Regions from separate parts of the Fictibacillus sp. NRS-1165 genome, predicted to be linked through region 1. Evidence: predicted binding sites of a transcription regulator. Region 1 holds the regulator's gene; each other region holds the start of a gene.

Region 1 (4,792 bases):
GCATGAAAAGGGATCATAATTTGAGCCGAAACCTTATTATTTCTTACATACCTTACTAATTGTTGGTTACATTAACAACAAGCGGAGGTGAACAAAATGGCTGATAAAAAAGATAAAATTGAGGAAAACGTACGAGCACAGCTCGGTGGCATGGGTCTATATGGAACAACCAGCAATGAGGAAGTAGCAGGATACCGGGCTTCGGGAGATATTGAAAATGCCGGTCAGCTCGATAAGGGTTTTCAAAAAGAACCGGGCAATGAGGGTGAAACGGCATCTTTCTCTACTGAACAGCAAAGAGAAAATGAGGTATAAGTAACTTGCTTTCTAATTGCTTTTTAGAGCGTTTGGGTATATTTAAATGTCCTTTTTCTTCTATAGCATAAAAAAAGGCCTGGCAGCAGTTAAATGCTTCAGGCCTTCTTTTTTTATTTATCCACTTATAAATTTGTTAAATGAATTGATAAACTAAGCTGCCGATTAAAATATTGCAGCTGAAGCAGTTCATCCCATTGTATGATATATTTAGTTTTAGTAATCCAGTCATTCGTGGGATTAGCCCACTGACCGCCATTTCAAACAACTCTTTTGATAACCGGTGAGATGAAGATTCATCAGACGAATTCCAGCCTGACAATCTACATAAAGTACATTTTAAATTAGATGAAATTCTTATCAAATCCCGCCTGTCGATTTTATAAGGAGGGCAAATGAAGACAATAAAGGCTTGGGCAAGAAAGCTAAAACAACAATTATTAACTCTATATTTGGCCTGCAGGGATAATAGAGTACCTTGGTATGCTAAAGTATTTACTGCATGTGTAGTAGCTTATGCATTCAGTCCGATTGATTTAATACCTGATTTTATTCCGGTTTTAGGTTATTTAGATGATGTAATTATAGTACCGTTGGGAATAATGTTAGCCTTAAAGATGATTCCCGAAGATGTCCTTAACGAATGTGAAATTAAAGCAAAAGATTTTAACGAAGATAACAGACCTGAAAATTGGTTTGTTGCTATTCTCATCATCATGATCTGGCTAGCGCTAATCTTGTGTATTGTTTTTAAATTGACTATAACTATTTAACAGCTGCACTCAGAATCGAAGTCGAAAATATCAGGTTATTACATTCTCATCTGCTTGCGAAGAAATACAAGTATGCTCGTCCTGGAATCCAAACTACGCCATGGAACACTCAAGAGCGGTGCATGAATGACCCATTCGGAAATCGTATAGTGTTTTTTGAGAGCATCCAAAAATAGTGAGTACTGTGTAAGACTTGATGAATATTTGCCTTGGGAAAGAGGGAACAGGACAAAAATTGATTAAACTCCATCTTTGTCCATTGCGCATCGATTGGTCATTGCATCCTATAGAGTATCAACTATCTACAAGGAGGTAAACTATTGTCACCTCGAACAAGGGATGTAGTCGTTATTGTGTTCGAGAGCGCTTCAACAACAAGACGATTTCGAATTGTTGATTTTGCGGTCATCGGAAGTGCAGGGCCATGCAGGGAGTTTCTGCGAAGAGGGGAAGATGTCGTTCATGCCGAAAGTTGTCTTCTAAGAAATAATTTTCGGATTGTTTTTGAAAGTTCAAATGTGCTGCTTTTCATCCGAAGGTAATCGTATAGAACATGGTTTCTGACAGTGAAGCCTGGAGAGCGATAATGATTCCTTCTTTAACGGCTCGGCGCGATTCTTTAATTAAAATGGTTTTTTTTCGATTAACATGGCGGTACCAATCACAGGATCTCCAACCAATTCTCCCATTCACCAAATGATTGGCCGGATGGCAAGAATGTTGGAGCCTCTTTCGTAAAAGAGGCATAATGACTGGACTATTAGCAGGTAGTCCAACTTATGCCCTTGCAGAATCTGACGCTTATAGGTCACCGCAGGCAGACTATGGACGGGTATGGACTTGCGGAGAAGTCGATAAGTGAGCGGATCAAAACCGCTGGCACTTCCGAGAATCGCAATAATCTTACTTTTTTCTAGTGAACATAGCCCCTTGCGAGAGAATAGAGAGATGATAGAGCACCATCTATATTTTGGAGGTTTTTGTTAGCAATAAGCTCAAAGTATTTCCGAAAGGTCTGGTTCTTAGCTGCCCTTGTTCTTAGCTGCCCTTTAGATGTAACCGGAACGGTAAGTGAAAAGAAAACGGGTGAACAAAATGAGCACCGCAGGCGAGATCGCCCGTGGTGCTTAATTTGTTTCTTATTGAAGGGTACGGTAGACTCCAATTACTTTTCCCAGGATGGTGACGTTTGGAAGCAGAATCGGAGCAAGCGCTGAATTCTCCGGTTGAAGGCGGATGTGATCTTTTTCTTTAAAGAACCGTTTAACGGTGGCTTCGTTTTCTTCCGTCATCGCTACGATAATGTCACCGTTTTCAGCAGTGGGCTGCTGTTTGACGACGACGAGGTCCCGGTCATAGATACCGGCTTCGATCATACTGTCTCCTTCGACAGTTAACATAAAAACATTATCGTCGCCAACTACATGTTCGGGCAATGAAAAATACTCATCCACATTTTCAATGGCTGTTATCGGGGAACCTGCGGTAACTTTACCGATGATCGGTACATTCACGGAACGCGTTTTCGTTATGATCTGTTCGGAGTCGAGGCCTAGTACTTCAATCGCTCTCGGTTTGGTAGGGTCTCGCCTGATGAGCCCTTTTTTTTCAAGCCTGGATAGATGGCCGTGGACAGTGGAGCTGGATGCCAGTCCAACCGCTTCTCCGATTTCCCGTACTGATGGGGGATAACCCTTTGCATTCACTTCTTCTTTAATAAATTCCAGTATATCAATCTGCCTTCTGGAAAGTTTTGTCATGATTACACCTCATTCACTGAATACTCTTGAAAAAAGTATAGCATGCAGGAACAAGATATACAAACATAAGTTCGAAAAAAACTCTTGTAAAGAACAGGTGTTCCTATTATAATAACAATTAATAAGAACACACATTCGTAAGGGGGATTTATGTTGAAGGGATTTTCACCAGTATTTATACTAATATCTATTGTTGCAGCAGGGTTTATTATGTTCGCTTATCAATCACATGCAGAAGGATCCAAAGAATATATGGAGATCACAGTGGAAAAAGGAGATTCACTATGGGAGATTGCAGAGGAATACACCAAGAGCAAAGGCTCAAATTGGGAATTTGTAGAGTGGGTTGAAAAGAACAATGCGATTCAGGCAGGGACGATCACTCCTGGCCAGAAATTAACGATACCGATCAAAGCAGATAAAGACAGGTGAAATAAAATTGAGATCGATCATTTATTGCAGAGTAAGCACGGATAACGAGGAGCAGACTGCCTCCTTATCCCGACAGGAAGAGGAATTGAGACAACTTGCAGTAAGGCATGGATTTGAAATTGTGTCAGTCATCAAGGAAAGAGAAAGCGGATACAGCTTAGAGAGAGAGGGTCTCTTTGAGATGATCGAGCGGGCGCAGGCTGAAGAATTTGACGTTCTCCTCATAACCGATGATACCCGCTTGGGCAGAGGGAACGCTAAAATCGTACTCCTTCATGAACTTCAAAAAAGAAACATTAAGGTATATACATACAGCAGCCAGGGGGAATACCAGCTCTCTGAAGCAGAATCCATGGTGCTTGAAATCGTAGCTGTCGTAGAAGAATATCAGCGCAAGCTTCATAATTTGAAAATTAAAAGAGGGATGAAAAAGGCCGTTCAGAGAGGCTATAAACCGCAACATAACTTAAAGAATATCCATCATGGGGGAAGAGAACGGAAACAGCTTCCGATTGAAGAAATCATACGTCTCAGACATATGGATCTTACATTTTCCGAAATTGCTGTAACATTAAAGGGGTTCGGTTATGAAGCATCGAAAGCAACCGTTCACAGAAGGTATAAGGAGTATTTAGAAAGTGCTCCGACTGGAAACTCTACTTAATATTCGTTACGATAGGCATATCGAAGAAAAAGGAGAGGTGCTCCATGCTTACACCAGATAAACTGCAACGTATAAATTTTCTTGCTAAAAAGTCAAAGCTAGAAGGTTTGTCTACAGAAGAAGCCCAAGAACAAAAGCAACTAAGGGAGGAGTATCTGAAAAACGTCAGATCTTCTTTTCAAAATAGATTGCACTCACTTAAAATTATTGACCCTGAAGGCAATGATGTGACCCCGCAAAAGCTGAAAGAAAGCAAAAAAAGCCAGAATAATATCAAACATTAAGAGAAGAGCCTGATTTCTGTAATATGAAATCAGGCTCTTTTGTTGTTGCAAAATTCTGAATATCGTATATACTGTTATATAACAACGATGAAAGGGGAGAACAAATTGGCCTTTTCAATAACGGATTCTGTTATCAGATTATATAGTGAAATCGACTTAAATGAGGGTGAGGCACTCCGGTTATACGCACGGTACGCCGGCAGTGCAAGCAATGGAGGATACGCCTTGGGAATCAGCCCTGCACAGCCTGGAGATGGGGATCGAATACAGGAAGTAAGCGGATTGAAATTTTTTGTGAAGCCGGATGACCAGTGGCTGGTAGATGATATGAAACTGGATTATGACGAAGGAGAAGATATCTTCTATTGTGAGTTTCCGGCGTTAAACTAATGTAAACCTGTATTATAACAAAAAAGTTATAATACAGGTTTCTTTGTTTGTATCAAAGATTCATTTTATGGGACACTATTGATGGGCATTGTGCTTGTATAAAATGCTCAATATGTTTATGATGGTATCGAGAAATCTTTTACATATGTAGATGAAGGGATGATTAAATAATGT
Region 2 (4,792 bases), on a different contig from region 1:
TCGAGATGGCAGGAGACAGTCCTTCGATAGAGTCGACATCGGGCTTATCCATCTGGCCCAGAAACTGCCTGGCATAAGCAGATAACGACTCAACATAGCGCCTCTGCCCTTCTGCATAGATCGTATCAAACGCCAGCGAGGATTTTCCTGACCCGGATAAACCGGTCAGAACGACCAGTTTATCCCTTGGAATCGTAATATCTATATTCTTTAAATTATGGGCGCGTGCACCCTTTACTATAATGTTCTGGTTGGTAGACAACAACAATCACCTTACCCTTCAGCCTTAAGCTCAAGTATCATATCACGAAGCTCTGCGGCCCGCTCGAACTGCAGATTTCGTGCTGCGTCCTTCATTTCCACTTCCAGACGCTCGATAAATGCTTCGCGGTCTTTTTTGCTCATTTTTTGTTTAGGTGCTTTAGATGTATATTCTTCCGCTTCCTCAGCCGCCTTTGTGGCGCGGATGACATCGTGCACTGCTTTTTTAATCGTTTGCGGCGTGATCCCGTGTTCCTCGTTATACTTCAATTGGACGTTGCGGCGCCTCTGTGTTTCGCCGATGGCGATCTCCATGGACTTCGTAATATGGTCTGCATACATGATAACGTGGCCATTGCTGTTACGCGCTGCACGGCCGATCGTCTGGATGAGTGACCTTTCCGAACGAAGGAATCCTTCCTTGTCGGCATCCAGAATGGTAACCAGTGACACCTCCGGAATATCCAATCCTTCTCTTAAAAGGTTAATCCCTACCAGCACATCAAACACACCGAGCCTGAGGTCCCTGATGATCTGGATCCGCTCCAATGTTTTGATTTCAGAATGGAGGTATCTTACCTTTATACCCATTTCCTGCAGATAATCTGTCAAATCCTCAGACATTTTTTTCGTAAGGGTAGTGACGAGCACCCGTTCATTTTTCGCCACACGATCGTTAATCTCTCCAAGAAGATCATCAATCTGGCCTTTGCTCTTCCTCACTTCAATGGTCGGATCCAGCAATCCTGTCGGACGGATGATCTGCTGGATCGGTTCTGGTGCGTGCTCCGCCTCATAAGGGCCTGGAGTCGCAGAAACATAAATATGCTGGAACTTGTCTTTTCCTTCAAATTCATCAAACGTCAGCGGACGGTTGTCTTTGGCTGACGGCAGACGGAAGCCGTGCTCTACAAGCACATTCTTTCTGGCCTGGTCACCGTTATACATACCGCGGATCTGAGGCAGGGTAACATGGGACTCATCGATGACGATCATAGAATCATCTGGAAAATAATCAAGCAGTGTATACGGTGTGGATCCGATCGGGCGAAGCGTCAGGTGCAGGGAATAGTTTTCGATGCCTGAGCAGAATCCCATCTCACTCATCATTTCTATATCATAGCGGGTCCGCTGTTCAAGCCGCTGTGCCTCCAGAAGCTTTCCTGCATCATTAAGCTCCTTCAGCCGCTCCTCCAGCTCTGCTTCAATCCGCTGGATCGCCAGTTTCATTTTTTCTTCACGGGTAACAAAGTGGGATGCCGGGAAGATCGCGACATGCTTCCGCTCCCCGACAATTTCTCCTGTCAGGGCGTCCACCTCTGTAATCCGGTCGATCTCGTCTCCAAAGAACTCTACCCGCAGGCAGCGTTCATCACGGGATGCGGGGAAGATTTCCACTACGTCTCCGCGTACACGGAAGGTACCGCGTGTGAAGTTAATGTCGTTGCGGTTGTACTGAATATCCACCAGATCACGCAGAAGCTGGTCCCTGTCTCTTTCCATGCCTGTGCGCAAGGAAATGACCATACTCTTGTACTCCTCCGGCGAACCGAGGCCATAAATGCATGAAACGCTGGATACGATGATAACGTCCTTCCGTTCAAAAAGCGAGGAGGTGGCACTGTGTCTGAGCTTATCAATTTCGTCGTTGATGCTCGCGTCCTTCTCGATGAACGTATCGGACTGCGGGATGTAAGCTTCCGGCTGATAGTAATCATAGTAGCTCACAAAGTATTCAACCGCGTTATTCGGAAAGAATTCTTTAAACTCACTGTACAGCTGCCCTGCCAATGTTTTGTTATGGGCGATAACCAGCGTTGGTTTATTCACCTCTTTTATGACATTTGAAACCGTAAATGTCTTACCTGTACCTGTAGCGCCAAGCAGTGTCATTTTTTGCTTCTTCTCTTTGATCCCCTGAACCAGCTTCCGGATCGCTTCAGGCTGATCTCCCTGAGGTTCGTAAGAAGATACAAGCTGAAAAGACTCACTCATTTCACAACCTCCGTTCCTAAATTTTGCTAATAAGATTATAACACAGCTGACCTGCAAAACTCTAATTTTTACGAACAAATATTCGCGCGTTAAATGTTGGAAATAACGAATTTATCATGTGAAATATATTTTCATCCCTCTCCGCTTGGTGTACACTTTGAATGTTGGACAGAACGTCTAAAGGAGAATGCATCTTGGAATTGCTTTATGTTCTTCTGGGGCTTGCGGTTGGAATTATTTCCGGTTTTTTCGGACTTGGGGGAGGCTTTATCTTGACCCCTGTGCTGATACTTTTTGGCTATGAGCCGGTCACTGCAATTGCGACCAGTCTCATGTATTCGATCGGGACCAGTGTTTCAGGGGTATTTGCCCATCTTCGCATGAAAAATATCTATTGGAAAACAGCCATTACCCTTGGTTTGTCTGGAGTGCTTGCCACACAGGCAGCACACCCTGTTGTCATGTGGCTTAGCGAAAACCATTGGGATAAAATTGTTATACCAGCCTTATATATCATACTTATGGGATACTTTGCTGTTCAGCTGCTCAGGAAAAAGAAAGGAACAAAGCCAGCGGCAGCACCAGCGGAAAGTGCTTTTTCCATCCCGAAGGCCCTGCTGATCGGGTTTACCGGCGGGTTCCTTTCTGCCACCCTCGGGGTCGGCGGCGGCTTTGTCATGGTGCCTCTGATGATTTCTGTATTGAAGCTGCAGCCGAGAAAAGCCGTAGGAACGAGCCTCGTGAGTGTTTTTGCTATTGTTGCAGCCGGTTTTCTCACCTACGCACAGTCGGTCACGCTCAACTATCACATGGGCCTATTATTAATTATTGGCGCATTGATCGGCGCCCAGCTGGGAGCGAGGCTTACCGCGCTCTATCAAAATCACCAAATGGAAACATATCTCGGCGGAATTTACGCCGCAACGATCGTTTCCGTATTTCTTCAGCTTTTACATTTCGGCCGCATCGGCCTCGGCGTTGTTTCGGTCTATATTATGATACTGCTTTTCTTATTTTTAAAGGATTCCGCTCGCTATTGGCGAAAAAAAGCGTCCGCCCCTTCTTGAGGCGAACGCTTTTATTTCATTTTGCGCGCTTGTTTCTTATATATGTTCAACCCAAGCCAATATCCGATCATCAGAGAACATAATCCTGTTGCCTGAAGATAAAACGGCTGATTTTGTCCATCAAACGCAAACAGCATAATAAGCAGCGTGATGAACACAGGCAGATACTTTGAAAAGAGCACCCGGTTAAAAATAAGCTGTAAAACAATCGGCAAAAGCGCTGCCATTAACACCTCAACCATAACAAGCCTACCCCTATCTATTCAAATACTTTCTCATTTTTACTATAACACATTGAAACAGCTCAAGCGCCCTGTTTAAAGCCTGCAGACGATCGTACTAAACAATACCTCCCTGCCATGCAAAAACTGCAGCTCTATGAAAATTTTATGAAATAGGTTTTAAAGGGTAACTATTTCGGGAATTTACAGAATATTCACTTAAATTTTTACAATTATTGAGGAGGTTTGTCCATGAATACGCGCAGGGTTATCGGCATATACCCTTCTGAAAAGAAATTGTTAAATCGGCTGAAACTATTGAAAAAAGACGGAATGGACACAAAGCATATGTTGGTCGTAGGACCTTACGAGACAAGCAAGGTGCCGCCCTCCGAAAAGAACATCCAGCAGAAGCTGGTCAGGATTGGTGTTTTGGAAAGCGAGGCTAAGCTTTACTCGGCTGTAATCGAAGGACAGTACATTTTACTGAACACTGTCACTCATCAGGAATATTTAGCCTAGAGAAAAAAGAAGCATATTGCCTCTGCTGTTTCATAGATTGATATGAAGAGGAGGAGGCGCCCATATCATGAATGAACCTGACCAAATGAAAGCATTAAACCAGCTGCTTGAAATTATCCACTATAAAGGCAATAAACGAAAGCTGCCATTTTTAGCTCTGCCTTATAAGAAGCGAAAACAGCAAGTCAAAACCCTGCGTCCTTAACGCAGGGTTTATCATGTGCTCAGTGTATGACCTTTAAAATATCTTTAGGCTCATACACCATGAAATCCGGTTTTTCTTTTTCAGCGGCCTCTCTTGCATCATAACCCCAGCTGACCCAGATGATTTTAATGCCGCATTTACGGCAAGCGGCAATATCCCTGGCTTCATCACCCACGTAGATCACTTCTTCCTTTCCCAGACCGGTTCTTTTCAGATAGCTTTTAATATGGCGGTCCTTTCCGAACAGCCGGTTCGAGCAAATGACCTCTTCCATGGGACTCAGCCTGTTCCGATCTAGAAATGCATCGATGTTCTTTCTGGAATTGGAGGATATAATGGCCGTTTTATATCCCCTGCTGTTTACTTCCGATAAAAGTTCAGCCATGCCGGGGACCAGTGTCACTTCCTCAGACGCTTGATGGTACAGCTCGTAAAATTCAGTGCTCCAAGCTGGCAGTTTATGCACCGGGAAGTCAAATTGCTTCATCCTTTCCCTCATTGAAAGCTTCCTTAAATACTCC
Region 3 (4,792 bases), on a different contig from region 1:
CTATACGAAGGACGGAGCATGGTACCTGAAAGTCTATCAATATGACAAAGATGATATGTACACGTACCATCAAACCCTTTATCTTTCAAAATCCAGTGAGAAAGCCGCCTGGAAGATTTACAATTATAAATGGTGATGAAAAGCCGCAAGCATCCGTGCTTGCGGCCTCGTTGATCTTTCGTTAAACTAATCGAGTGTAATTAATTGGTAAACGCATAACTGAATGGGCTAAAAGCTTCATTCAATAATAAAAGTAGGGATTTCGATAATAAAAAGATCAGGCAGTCCTCTCTGCCTGATCTTTTTTGAGGAAAACTATTCAAAAAGGCCGCAGCCGTTTTCTAGAACAAATGAATGATTTTGAGTAAATTTCACATCGGAGTCTTTCGCAAGAGGGCTTTTTACTACTGAAAAGCCATTTTTGGAGCTAAAACGCCAGATTTGCACGCAAAATAGACCTACCGCAGATTTTTATGTTCAAATCTATGGGTGTTATGTTCCGAAATGGCGATTTTATGTTCAATCCGTTTATACACGACACCATCCAACGGGATGCGACGCATTCATTGTAAGCCGCCATCAGCACTTTACTCGTCCGGCATCCAAGCTCGCAATCCGCCATTGCATAAACATCACGCCACAAAAAAACAGCGACCCCCGCAAGGTTCACTGCTTTCAAATTAGATTTCCAGTTCTTTTTTTAAAGTGGTTTGAATTTTGGTTTTCTCGTCTTCCGGCACGATGAGATAGTAGATGCCGCTGATCCGCTGGCCCTGGCCCTTTATCTCGATGTTTTCTACGTTGTTGCGCGCGCCTTTATAGTTGGATTGAATGTCTTTCATCTCGTCGAAGGTCATGTTCGTTTTTACGTTGGAGCCGACTACGTTTAAGATGTCGCCCATTTTCGTAACAGAAGAAATTTGTGCACCTTCATTAACGATCGCGCTGATCACCTGGCGCTGGCGTTCATTACGGCCGAAGTCACCTTCAGGATCTTCTTTTCTCATACGGGTGTACGCTAGCGCTTCTTTACCGGACAGCTTCAGCTCGCCTTTCGGGAACGAATAGCCATCATAGTTGAAGGCAAGGCGCTCGTTGTTTACGGTCACACCGCCAAGCGCATCCACAATTCCTTTGAAGCTCTCCATATTTACTTTTACAAAATAATCGACGGGCACGTCCAGGAAGTTTTCAACGGTCTTGATGGTCATTTTTGTTCCGCCAAAGGCATAGGCATGGTTGATTTTATCCTCCCGGCCTTTTCCGATGATTTCAGTCCGGGTATCACGCGGGATGCTGGTCATGACCATTTTGTTCGTATTCGGGTTGACGGTCACTAGAATGAGCGTATCGGATCGGCCGCGGTCACCTTGACGCTCATCAACGCCTAAAATCAGGATGGAGAGCGGGTCGCCTTTTGAAGGAGTAAGATCGCCCTTCCGTTTAGAGGAACCATCCCACGCCGCATCATCATGCATTTTGTTGGCCGTGTTTTTCACCGAGCCATAAATATAGTAGAAGCCGCCTGCTCCGATGAGCAATAATACGCCGAGGATAAGGAGAATAACCTTTAGTCCTCTGCGTTTTTTTCTGCGCTGCTTTTTCGCTGAACGTCTGTCCATTTCATCAACCTCTTCATTATAGTCATAAGCCATTAATAATCTTATTAATCGTTCAATATCTTTTTTAATATAACAGAAAATGACAGGTTTGGTGAAAATATTTTTAAATTTACACATTCCTTATGACGGTTGCAGACCAACAATGGGAACGATTCCTTCAATTTACATGTTTATACAAATCCCGCGCATCATTTGTCAATTATTTTCAGTGTAAACCGAACGTATATTCGCATATAATAGGATAAGGCAGGTGAAGAATATGCTTCGTGACCGCGGAAAGATTAAATGGCAAGGGATGTTTATGCCCGAGCATATGAAGGGCTTAAGGGAGTTTGACTGGGATCATAAAAAGAAGACAAAACCGGAACTGGATGAGCAGCAATACGAGCTGATGGAACAAACCATCTGCGAGGCGATGGCCGAAAATTTGGATCTGTGTATGACCATTTTTGGAAGTGGGGACTTTCATTTGCTGATCGGGAAGGTGCATTATGTAGATCCGTATAAAAAAGAGCTGCGCGTCGTCGATTTCCACCATGAGGTCCATCGAGTGAAGATCGCTGATCTGGTGGATGTAAAAATAAGATAAAAGGACCCCCTGGGAGGGATCCTTTTATTTTACTTTTATTTCGTTAATGCATTATAGATGTTGGCTTCTCCAGACCCGAATAGCGGATCTTGTCCCACATTTCCAAGATCGACAGCTGTCTGGCGCAACTTCGCCTGAACTTGAGCTGGTGAATATTCAGGATGCTGTGATTTGATGACCGCTGCGATACCGGCTACTTTCGGTGCAGCCATGGAAGTACCGTGAAGAAGGGCATAACCCTTTAAGTGTCCTGTTACATACGGTGCCAGGTAGGTTGGCCAAGTTGAGAATGCACGGTACATAAAGTCACGCTTATTAAGATAGTCTCCTTTTGGATCTTGGCGATACAGGGCATCGTATGCCGGGCCGTTGTCACCGCCAGGTCCAGCCACGTCGATCACGCTGCCGTAGTTGGAATAGAACGCGATTTTGTCATTAGACCACTTGTTGGAAGATGAAACGGTTACGACTCCAGGAACTTGGGCAGGTGCCACACGGGAAGGCCCCTTAATATCCAATCCATACGTTTCCTTCCAGTAAGTTTGCATGTCATGAATGTCATTCAAGTTGCGGGAGTCATTGCCGGAAGAAACGACAACCGTCACACCTTTTTTCGCAGCATACTGCATGGCACGGTGATAAGCCACCATGGAAGCGGAATCGCCTTTTTCCCCAAGGTTGTTCGCCATCCAGCGCCATCCGCCAAGGCTCATGTTGATGACCTCAACTCCATCGTTCGCTGCAGAAACGATCGCATCGGTAATCCATGATTGCTGTGCACCGCCTGTAGCACCGAAAACCCGGTACGAGCGTACGGTTAAGTTCGGGCCTACGCCGTATACTTTACCGTTTCCGGCAATGGAACCGGCTACGTGTGTTCCATGTCCGTTTTGGTCCCAGGCATCCTTCGTGCCAGGCACAAATGTTTTACTGCCGGCAAGATCGGCATTCGCTTTTAGATCTGGGTGATTAAAGTCCATTCCAGTATCGATGATCCCTACGACCGTATCATGGTTTCCTTTGTTGATGCCATAGGATTTGAAATCGTTAGTGACTCGTTTGATATCCCACTGAAGGTCATGATAGTTTTGGTTCGGATTGTTCCAGTCAGGCTGCGGAATGGATGTGATTGGCTGTCCGTCAGCAGGATTCGGATCGTCCTCCAAATAGACTTCCAACTCTTTGTCCGCAGCTTGTATGTTTGTATCTGCTTTAACTTTTGCAAGGAAATCTGGGGAGGCAGATTTGGCTTCTACAACGCCAATTTCCTCAACGACTCGTTCCACAGAGCCGCCTGCCTGTTCGATTTCTGCAGACAGGTTAGAAGGGACTTTCCCTTTATATGTAAGAAGATAATGGACAGGTGAGGATGACTCCTCAGCACTGGCGGGCTGGGCAATAATACTCGAAAACAGTGAGAATGACAGGGCGGAACACATTGAAAGTACAGCAAGCTTTTTTTTCATATTACTTTCCCCTTTTCATCAATAATAGAGTGCAAATATTAATCTATCAGAAAATATCTGAATATTATGTCGAATTACTTTGTAATAAAAAATTTTATTTCGACAATAAGTGGTGCCAGGCACCGCTCTTTGACATATGTCAAAAGCGGGGTGCCTGGCACCAAAAATTATTTAGCGAATAGATGATTGCCGATGCGGGTGACGCTTTTTCTTGAGAATATCCAGCTGTCCGTAGCAAGGTTAGGATTATAATAGAAAATCGAACCGTGTGTAGGATCCCAGCCTTTCATGGCGTCGATGACGGCTCGGTAGGCAGTGGAGCCTGGATAAAGGTCATATTGTCCGTCATGAACAGCAGTGAAGGCATGAGTCTGATGGATCACAGCGTGAGCATTCTTCGGGAAGCGGGAGTCATCCAGACGATTGAGGATAACAGCAGCAACTGCGACTTTTCCGATGTAGGACTCACCGCGTGCTTCTCCGTGTACCACTCTGGCCATTACTTCAACATCATTTAATTTTCCAAATGTACGCGGCCCCGCAATACCGTCAGGGACAAGTCCGGTAGCCAGCTGAAAATTAGCAACCGCATATTTTGTGAGAGGTCCATAATAGCCGGTAACAGGTCCGTGAAAGTATCCTGCACTTTTCATGCGGTTTTGCAGAGCGGTTACTTTATGTCCTGTACTTCCCTTTACCAGCGTTTGTGCGTACGATAACCCTGGTGCTGCAACTAGCGTAAACCCCGTTACAAACAGAATCAGCATTTTTTTTACCATCTTCATCAAAATACATCACCTCTCGCTATTTTTTTGACTACTATTTTACAATAACAAACAAATGAAAAAGTATTATCCAACAATGGATTTATTTTATAGTGAGCTAGAAGTATGTATTTAACGGTGCCAGGCACCCCGAATTACACATGTGTGTAATTGAGGTGCCTGGCACCGCTTTTAAATCTTTATCCCGCTTTTTAGTTCTTGGACGATGTTTGGCGGTTGTTTTCCAGTTACAGCAGCGACTAGGTTCTTGGCAGCGAGCATTGCCATATCGAATCTTGTCTGGTAAGTGGCTGAACCGATATGAGGCAGTGTCACCACGTTTGGAAGCTT

What was found. The regulator LexA, encoded in region 1, represses DNA repair genes until DNA is damaged. The targets are predictions, from matches to a motif close to CGAACATATGTTCG.
Region 2: a site for LexA is predicted at 2,328-2,341, ahead of uvrB (excinuclease ABC subunit UvrB). Genes of this name have one in related genera too.
Region 3: a site for LexA is predicted at 1,839-1,852, ahead of ABHN01_RS05285 (YolD-like family protein). Genes of this name have one in related genera too.

Annotation. Positions count from the first base shown of each region.
Region 1 covers NZ_JBDPNU010000088.1:23,342-28,133, reverse strand. The annotation lists gene ABHN01_RS24275 (hypothetical protein) at 97-315, shown strand; gene ABHN01_RS24270 (YkvA family protein) at 711-1,088, shown strand; gene ABHN01_RS24265 (glyoxalase superfamily protein) at 1,070-1,264, shown strand; gene ABHN01_RS24260 (hypothetical protein) at 1,409-1,630, shown strand; gene lexA (transcriptional repressor LexA) at 2,228-2,848, opposite strand; gene yneA (cell division suppressor protein YneA) at 3,002-3,280, shown strand; gene ABHN01_RS24245 (YneB family resolvase-like protein) at 3,288-3,944, shown strand; gene ABHN01_RS24240 (DUF896 domain-containing protein) at 3,989-4,228, shown strand; gene ABHN01_RS24235 (iron-sulfur cluster biosynthesis family protein) at 4,334-4,618, shown strand; gene tkt (transketolase) at 4,789-4,792, shown strand, end outside.
Region 2 covers NZ_JBDPNU010000038.1:18,325-23,116, reverse strand. The annotation lists gene uvrA (excinuclease ABC subunit UvrA) at 1-262, opposite strand, end outside; gene uvrB (excinuclease ABC subunit UvrB) at 274-2,256, opposite strand; gene ABHN01_RS16865 (sulfite exporter TauE/SafE family protein) at 2,451-3,323, shown strand; gene ABHN01_RS16860 (DUF2198 family protein) at 3,335-3,565, opposite strand; gene ABHN01_RS16855 (hypothetical protein) at 3,797-4,066, shown strand; gene ABHN01_RS16850 (hypothetical protein) at 4,134-4,271, shown strand; gene ABHN01_RS16845 (HAD-IA family hydrolase) at 4,291-4,792, opposite strand, start outside.
Region 3 covers NZ_JBDPNU010000014.1:19,181-23,972, reverse strand. The annotation lists gene ABHN01_RS05295 (SH3 domain-containing protein) at 1-136, shown strand, start outside; gene ABHN01_RS05290 (LytR family transcriptional regulator) at 681-1,622, opposite strand; gene ABHN01_RS05285 (YolD-like family protein) at 1,882-2,211, shown strand; gene ABHN01_RS05280 (S8 family serine peptidase) at 2,247-3,677, opposite strand; gene ABHN01_RS05275 (cell wall hydrolase) at 3,845-4,462, opposite strand; gene ABHN01_RS05270 (2-hydroxyacid dehydrogenase) at 4,634-4,792, opposite strand, start outside.